DNA from 2 places in the Streptomyces sp. NPDC001728 genome. Region 2 is predicted to be linked to the other one. Evidence: riboswitches for the same ligand, from Rfam matches in the RefSeq annotation. Region 2 holds a riboswitch; the other holds the start of a gene.

Region 1 (4,205 bases), on a different contig from region 2:
CTTCGCCTTCTATCGGTCGATCAGTGAGCAGGTCATGGAACTGCTCGGCCGGCTCTCCCCGCTCGTCGAGCCGCTCAGCCTCGACGAGGCCTTCGTCGACCTGGAGGCGGGGGGCGTGGCCGACGACAGCGCGAGCGCGCGGGCGGCCGGGGAGCGGCTGCGGGTCGACATCCTGGCGACGACGGGACTCACCGGTTCCGTGGGGCTCGCAGGTTCCAAGATGATCGCGAAGATCGCCTCCGAGGAGGCCAAGCCCGACGGGCTCGTCCTGATCGAGCCCGGCACCGAGCGCGAGCTGCTCGGCCCTCGGTCGGTGCGGATCCTGCCCGGGGTGGGGCCGGCCACGGGAGAGCATCTGCGGCGGGCCGGGATGACCACCGTGACCGACCTCGCGGAAGCGGGCGAGGACGAGCTCGTACGGCTGCTGGGGCGGGCGCACGGGGCCTCGCTGTACAGGATGGCCCGGGGGTACGACGACCGGCCCGTGGTGGCCGAGCGGGACGCCAAGTCGGTGTCCGTCGAGGACACCTTCGACGTCGACCTGCACGACCGGGTACGCATCCGGGTCGAGGTCGAGCGGCTCGCGGAGCGTTGCGTGGGGCGGCTGCGGGCCTCGGGGCACTCCGGGCGGACCATCGTCCTGAAGGTGCGGCGCTACGACTTCTCCACGCTGACCCGGTCCGAGACGCTCCGGGGGCCCACCGACGACCCGGGGGTGGTGCGGGAGGCGGTGGGGCGGCTGCTGGAGGGCGTGGACACGACCGGGGGCGTGCGGCTGCTCGGAGTGGGGGTGAGCGGGCTCGCGGACTTCACGCAGGAGGATCTGTTCGCCCAGGCGGAGGCGCGGGGCGCGGCCGAAGCCCGCGCGGAGGGGGAGACGGGGAGCGGCGCCGAAGCCGGTGACCGTGTGGCGGAGGGGGCGGCTGGGGCTGCCGTGTCCGCGCCTGGCGGCGCAGAGGCCGTGACGGGCGGGGAGACGGGCTCAGGAGGGGCCGAGGGAGCCGTGGAGCGGCACTGGTCGCCCGGTCATGACGTACGGCACGCGGTGTACGGGGCCGGGTGGGTCCAGGGGAGCGGGGTCGGGCGGGTCACGGTGCGGTTCGAGGAGCCGTGGTCCGGGCCGGGGCGGGTGCGGACGTTCTCCGTGGACGACCCGGAGCTGGAGCCGTCGGAGCCGTTGCCGCTGGTGCGTCGGGACGTGGGGGCGTGAGGGGCGTGCCCGGCCGTCGGCCGCGGATGTACCCGCACCGACCGTGCGGCTCGGTGCGGGTATGTCGAGGCGGGCCCGCCCGGTGGGCGGGCCGGGCTTCTCGGTCAGGTGCCGTCCTGGCCCGCCAGGCGGCCGAAGTCCGTGTCCGGGGTGTCCGTGGGAGGCGGCGGGAGGGCCATGCTGTAGTGGCGGTAGAGCTGGAGTTCCTGTTCCGGGGAGAGGTGGCGGCCCACGCCGAAGTCGGGCGCGTCCTTGATGAGGGCGCGTTCGTAGGGGACGTGGAGGCCGTCGCCGGCCAGCTCGCTCGGCTCCAGCGGGACGAAGGCGTCCCGGCTGAACAGGCCGGTGCGGACCGCGGCCCATTCGGGGATGCCGGTCGCGTCGTCCAGGTACACCTCGTCCACGGTTCCGATCTTGTGTCCCTTCCGGTCGAACGCCTTGCGGCCGATCAGGCTGCGCGGATCGATGTCGGTCTGCACGGTCCCTCCAACTGGTCGCAACTGCTCTACACCCCTACGAAAGTGCACAACTGGGATGTCGGCCACTTGAGCGACGGCAGCCGCAACCGCGCTGGTAGGCTGGCTGTGGCTGTCGACCCCGTGCGGGAGAGTCCTCCGGAGAAACCTTCCGGTGGACGCCGAAGGAGCAAATCCTCCCCGGAATCTCTCAGGCCCCTGTACCGCGCGGACGAGGTCACTCTGGAAAGCAGAGCGGTGTCCGACGGCATGCGCTCTCACCGACGGTGAAAGCCGGTGTGCCGCGAGGCGTGCCGGTGAAACTCTCAGGTTGAGATGACAGAGGGGGAGGCCGTCCGGGTACCCGCGCCGCGGTGCCCCTCGCAGGTCGTGACGACCAGGAGGCCTCCGTACATGACCGCCAACCGCACTCCGCTCTCCGAGCTCGAACAGGGCATTCCGTTCGAGCAGCGGCACATCGGGCCCGACGCCGAGGCGCGCGCCAAGATGCTCGCCCAGGTCGGTTACGGCTCCCTCGACGAGCTCACGGCCGCCGCCGTGCCGGACGTCATCAAGAACACCGAGGCGCTCGGCCTGCCGTCCGCGCGCACTGAGGCCGAGGTCCTCGCCGAGCTGCGTGACCTCGCCGACCGCAACCAGGTCCTCGCGCCCATGATCGGCCTCGGCTACTACGGCACCTTCACCCCGCCGGTGATCCTGCGGAACGTGATGGAGAACCCGGCCTGGTACACCGCGTACACGCCGTACCAGCCGGAGATCTCCCAGGGTCGCCTGGAGGCCCTGCTGAACTTCCAGACCGTCGTCGCCGACCTGACCGGGCTGCCCACCTCCGGCGCCTCGCTGCTCGACGAGGGCACCGCCGCCGCCGAGGCCATGTCGCTCGCCCGGCGCGTCGGCAAGGTCAAGAACGGTGTCTTCCTCGTCGACGCCGACGCCCTGCCCCAGACGATCGCCGTCATCGAGACCCGCGCCGAGCCGACCGGTGTCGAGGTCGTCGTCGCCGACCTCTCGGCGGGGATCCCGGCCGAGATCGCCGAGCGCGGTGTCTTCGGTGTGCTCCTCCAGTACCCGGGTGCCTCCGGCGCCGTCCGCGACATCAAGCCTCTGATCGACGCCGCCCACGAGCTCGGCGCGATCGTCACCGTCGCCGCCGACCTGCTCGCGCTGACCCTGCTCACCTCGCCCGGTGAGCTGGGCGCGGACATCGCCGTCGGCACCACCCAGCGCTTCGGCGTCCCGATGGGCTTCGGCGGTCCGCACGCCGGCTACATGGCCGTCCAGGACAAGCACGCCCGCTCGCTGCCCGGCCGTCTCGTGGGCGTCTCCGTCGACGCCGACGGGAACCGCGCGTACCGCCTGGCCCTCCAGACCCGCGAGCAGCACATCCGCCGCGAGAAGGCCACCAGCAACATCTGTACCGCTCAGGTGCTGCTCGCGGTCATGGCCGGCATGTACGCCGTCTACCACGGCCCCGAGGGCCTCCAGGGCATCGCGCGCCGCACCCACCGCTACGCCGCGATCCTGGCCGCCGGCCTCACCGCCGGTGGCGTGGAGCTCACCCAGGGCGCCTTCTTCGACACCCTCACCGCCCGCGTGCCCGGCAAGGCCGACGAGGTCGTCGCCGCCGCCCGCGAGGCCGGCGTGAACCTCTACCGCGTCGACGCCGACCACGTCTCGATGTCCTGCGACGAGACCACCGGCCGCGCCCAGCTCACCGCCGTCTGGGGCGCCTTCGGCGTCAAGGCTGACCTCGCCGACATCACAGCCCTGGACGCCACCGCCGAGGAGACGCTGCCCGCCGGGCTGCTGCGCTCCGACGCGTTCCTGACCCACCCGGTCTTCCACGCGCACCGCTCCGAGACCTCGATGCTGCGCTACCTGCGCAAGCTCGCGGACCGCGACTACGCGCTCGACCGCGGCATGATCCCGCTCGGCTCCTGCACGATGAAGCTGAACGCGACGACCGAGATGGAGGCGGTGACCTGGCCCGAGTTCGGTCAGATGCACCCCTTCGCCCCGGTCGACCAGGCGCAGGGCTACGTCACGCTCATCACCGAGCTCGAGGAGCGCCTCGCCGAGGTCACCGGCTACGACAAGGTGTCGATCCAGCCGAACGCCGGTTCGCAGGGCGAGCTGGCCGGTCTGCTGGCCGTCCGCGCCTACCACCGCTCCAACGGCGACGCGCAGCGCACCGTCTGCCTCATCCCGTCCTCCGCGCACGGCACCAACGCAGCCTCCGCGGTCATGGCCGGCATGAAGGTCGTCGTCGTGAAGACCGCCGACGACGGCGAGGTCGACGTCGAGGACCTGCGGGCCAAGATCGCCCAGTACCGCGACGAGCTGTCCGTGCTGATGATCACCTACCCGTCGACGCACGGCGTCTTCGAGGAGCACGTCGCCGACATCTGCGCCGAGGTCCACGAGGCCGGCGGCCAGGTGTACGTCGACGGCGCCAACCTCAACGCGCTGGTCGGTCTGGCCAAGCCGGGCCACTTCGGTGGCGACGTCTCGCACCTGAA
Region 2 (4,205 bases):
TTCGACGACGGCGGGCGGGGGCAGCGGGACGCCGACGGTGCCGCCGGGGTTCACCGCGATGCCGAGCTGCGGGGGCAGGCCGCGGGCGAAGTCGCGGGCGGGGGCGACGGTGAAGGACATGTGGTCGCCGACGCAGGCGAGGAACTGTTGTTCGGAGCTGAACACGGGGACGTACGCCGCGCCGTCGATCTCCAGGGTGGGGAGGTCGAGGTCGGTGCTCTCGGCGCTGCCGCCGTTGGGCAGGGGCACCCAGACGGGGCTGCGGCCGAGTACTTCGACCAGCCGACCGCCGGCCTCCGGGTTGCCGAGTGAGGCGGCAAGGACCTCTTCGAGCTCATTGCCCGGCCACGTCACGTCCACGGTCCCGTTTCCCCTTCTCGCACGGCCTGCCGCACCGGCCGCCCGGCAGCACCCTAACGCCGCCCCGGTGGCGGCGTGGCCCAAAGGGTACGGAACGCGGCGGCCCGGGACCCGGGGGCGGCCGTCAGGCGGCCTCCCGGAAGCCGATCCTCCGCAGCGCGTCCGCCGCGTCCCGGTCGAGCAGGGTGGCGGAGGCGCAGCCGTGCGGCAGGCTGCCGGACTCGGCGGCCCGGAGGAGCCGGGCGACGGCCCGCCGGTGCCGGGCCATCGCGTAGGCCGAGACGCCCCGGCCGCGGGCGCGCTGGCCGGCGCGGGCGCAGTCCGGGGTGACGTCGAGGAGCAGGAGGTGCAGGGCACGGCCGCGGCGGCGGGCCTCGCGGGCGAGCCAGCCCCGCACCCAGGACTGGGTGCCGCAGTCGTGGACGATCACCCCGGCGCCGGAGCGCAGGGCGCGGCGGAGCCCGGCGTAGTGGGCGAGCCGGACGAGGGGGCGGTAGAGGGCGTACGGCAGGAGGCGGGGCATGCGGGCCTCCCAGCGCTCGCGGGCGTCCTGGGAGTCGATGCCGGTGCCCTCGGCGGCGCGCTTCATGAGGGTGGACTTGCCGCTGCCGGGCAGCCCGGAGACGACGACGAGGTCGCCGGCGGCGAAGGTGAGGGCGCGGGGGCCGCGGCCGCCGCGCTCGCGCAGGTCCCGCAGGAGCCGGCCCCGGCGACGGGTTCTGGCGCGGGCCCGCTGGGACGGTATGCCCGTACTCGGAGCGTATGCGCCGGTGTGCTGGAACCTCATCGCTTCTCCCCCCTGCCGGGCCTCAGGAGACCCTTGCCCAAGAAGTGTAAAGAAACAGTAATGAGACACAAGCGATTTGCCCCGCCGGGCCCTCGTGCAATGATGTGCGCGCCAGGCGCGCACAGTCGCCACACAATCGCATACCGGCCGCTCGAATCCGCGCGGGAGAGTTCCGGACCGCACAGCGCGTCCGGGCGCCGAAGGAGCAAGACCCTCCCTTGAATCTCTCAGGCCCCGTACCGCGCGGATGAGGCAGATCTGAAAAGCGGGACACCCTGCCGTGTCCCCACCCAAGGTGCAAGCCGATCTCTCGGTGACGAGATGCTCTCGGTGAACCTCTCAGGTTCCATGACAGATGGGGAGGACGTCCTCGCCGTCATGTGTTCGTCACCGATCACGCCCTTGGGATCCGGGAGCCACCCATGAGCACTGCCCCCCGTCCGACCGCCCACCCGTCGCCCGCCACCGCCCCAGACGAAAGCGCTGCGCGCCGCTCCCCCCTCCTGGCCCTGCATCGTTCCCTGGGCGCGACCATGACCGACTTCGCGGGCTGGGACATGCCGCTCCGGTACGGCAGCGAGCGCGACGAGCACGTCGCCGTCCGCACCAAGGCCGGTCTCTTCGACCTCTCGCACATGGGCGAGATCACCGTCACCGGGCCGCAGGCCGTCGAGCTCCTCGACCACGCCCTCGTCGGCAACATCTCGACGGTGGGCGTCGGCCGCGCCCGCTACACGATGATCTGCCGCGAGGACGGCGGCATCCTCGACGACCTGATCGTCTACCGCCTCGGCGAGACCGAGTACATGGTCGTCGCCAACGCCTCCAACGCCCAGATCGTCCTGGACGCGCTGGTCGCCCGCTCCGGCGGCTTCGAGGCCGAGGTCCGCGACGACCGCGACGCGTACGCCCTGATCGCCGTCCAGGGCCCGGAGTCCCCCGGCATCCTCAAGTCGCTCACCGACGCCGACCTGGACGGTCTGAAGTACTACGCCGGCCTGCCGGGCACCGTCGCGGGCGTGCCCGCGCTGATCGCCCGTACCGGCTACACCGGCGAGGACGGCTTCGAGCTGTTCCTCAAGCCCGAGCACGCCGAGGGCGTCTGGAAGGCGCTGACCGAGGCGGGCGCCCCGGTCGGTCTGATCCCCTGCGGTCTGTCCTGCCGTGACACGCTCCGCCTGGAGGCGGGCATGCCGCTGTACGGCCACGAGCTGACCACCGAGCTCACCCCCTTCGACGCGGGTCTCGGCCGGGTCGTGAAGTTCGAGAAGACGACGAACGAGGGCCGCTTCGTCGGCCGCGAGGCGCTGGAGAAGGCCGCCGAGCGCGCCGAGACCGCCCCGCCGCGCAAGCTCGTCGGCCTGATCGCCGAGGGCCGCCGCGTCCCGCGCGCCGGCTTCTCCGTCGTCAAGGACGGCGTGGTGATCGGCGAGGTGACCTCCGGCGCCCCGTCCCCGACGCTCGGCAAGCCGATCGCCATCGCGTACGTCGACGCGGCGCACGCCACGCCCGGCACCGAGGGTGTAGGTGTGGACATCCGTGGCACCCACGAGCCCTACGAGGTCGTGGCGCTGCCGTTCTACAAGCGCCAGAAGTGACGCATCCGCGCCGGAAGTGACGTATCCGTCTCACTTCGCGTCTCACCCCGTAAGACCCACGTTCATCAGTACTCCCCCGATCCAGGAGAATCAGGCCATGAGCAACCCCCAGCAGCTGCGCTACACCAAGGAGCACGAGTGGCTGTCGGACGCCGAGGACGGCGTCTCGACCGTCGGCATCACGGAGTTCGCCGCCAACGCGCTCGGTGACGTCGTCTTCGCACAGCTCCCCGAGGTCGGCGACACCGTCACCGCGGGCGAGACCTGCGGCGAGCTGGAGTCGACGAAGTCCGTGAGCGACCTGTACTCCCCCGTCTCGGGTGAGGTCGTCGCCGCGAACCAGGACGTGGTGGACGACCCGTCGCTGGTGAACACGGCTCCGTTCGAGGGTGGCTGGCTGTTCAAGGTACGTGTCGCGGGCGAGCCGGACGAGCTGCTCTCCGCCGACGAGTACACCGCGTTCTCCGCCGGCTGAGACCAGGCCCGAGACCCCCTAGGGATCGATTCATGTCGCTTCTGAACACTCCCCTCCACGAGCTGGACCCCGACGTCGCCGCCGCGGTCGACGCCGAGCTCCGCCGCCAGCAGTCCACCCTCGAGATGATCGCCTCGGAGAACTTCGCTCCGGTCGCGGTCATGGAGGCGCAGGGCTCCGTCCTCACCAACAAGTACGCCGAGGGCTACCCGGGCCGCCGCTACTACGGCGGCTGCGAGCACGTCGACGTGGCCGAGCAGATCGCGATCGACCGGATCAAGGACCTGTTCGGCGCCGAGTACGCCAACGTCCAGCCGCACTCGGGCGCCTCCGCGAACCAGGCCGCCCTGTTCGCGATCGCCCAGCCGGGCGACACGATCCTGGGTCTGGACCTGGCGCACGGCGGTCACCTCACCCACGGCATGCGCCTGAACTTCTCGGGCAAGCAGTTCAACGTGGTCGCGTACCACGTCGACGAGGCCGGTCTGGTCGACATGGCCGAGGTCGAGCGCCTCGCCAAGGAGCACCGCCCGAAGGTGATCATCGCGGGCTGGTCCGCCTACCCGCGCCAGCTGGACTTCGCCGAGTTCCGCCGGATCGCCGACGAGGTCGAGGCCTACCTGTGGGTCGACATGGCCCACTTCGCGGGCCTGGTCGCCGCCGGTCTCCACCCGAACCCGGTCGAGTACGCGGACGTGGTGACCTCCACCACGCACAAGACGCTCGGCGGCCCCCGCGGCGGCATCATCCTGGCGAAGAAGGAGTTCGCGAAGAAGCTGAACTCCTCGGTCTTCCCCGGTTTCCAGGGCGGCCCGCTGGAGCACGTGATCGCGGCCAAGGCCGTCTCCTTCAAGGTCGCGGCCTCGGAGGAGTTCAAGGAGCGCCAGCAGCGCACCCTGGACGGCGCCCGTCTGCTGGCCGAGCGCCTGGTCCGGGACGACGTCACCGAGCACGGTGTCTCCGTCCTGTCCGGCGGCACGGACGT

What was found. A riboswitch is a leader RNA that binds a small molecule or an ion and turns the genes downstream of it on or off. The one in region 2 is predicted to bind glycine.
Region 1: it holds a riboswitch for glycine, as region 2 does, so the genes downstream of both, gcvP (aminomethyl-transferring glycine dehydrogenase) here and gcvT (glycine cleavage system aminomethyltransferase GcvT) in region 2, are expected to answer to the same signal.

The regions. Positions count from the first base shown of each region.
Region 1 is NZ_JBEOZK010000025.1:9,342-13,546, forward strand. Features, by position in the region: gene ABT154_RS29145 (DNA polymerase IV) at 1-1,210, shown strand, start outside; gene ABT154_RS29150 (PRC-barrel domain-containing protein) at 1,315-1,689, opposite strand; glycine riboswitch at 1,803-1,902, shown strand; gene gcvP (aminomethyl-transferring glycine dehydrogenase) at 2,080-4,205, shown strand, end outside.
Region 2 is NZ_JBEOZK010000007.1:68,519-72,723, reverse strand. Features, by position in the region: gene ABT154_RS13135 (enhanced serine sensitivity protein SseB) at 1-360, opposite strand, end outside; gene ABT154_RS13130 (AAA family ATPase) at 485-1,147, opposite strand; glycine riboswitch at 1,300-1,399, shown strand; glycine riboswitch at 1,401-1,512, shown strand; gene gcvT (glycine cleavage system aminomethyltransferase GcvT) at 1,570-2,745, shown strand; gene gcvH (glycine cleavage system protein GcvH) at 2,843-3,220, shown strand; gene glyA (serine hydroxymethyltransferase) at 3,253-4,205, shown strand, end outside.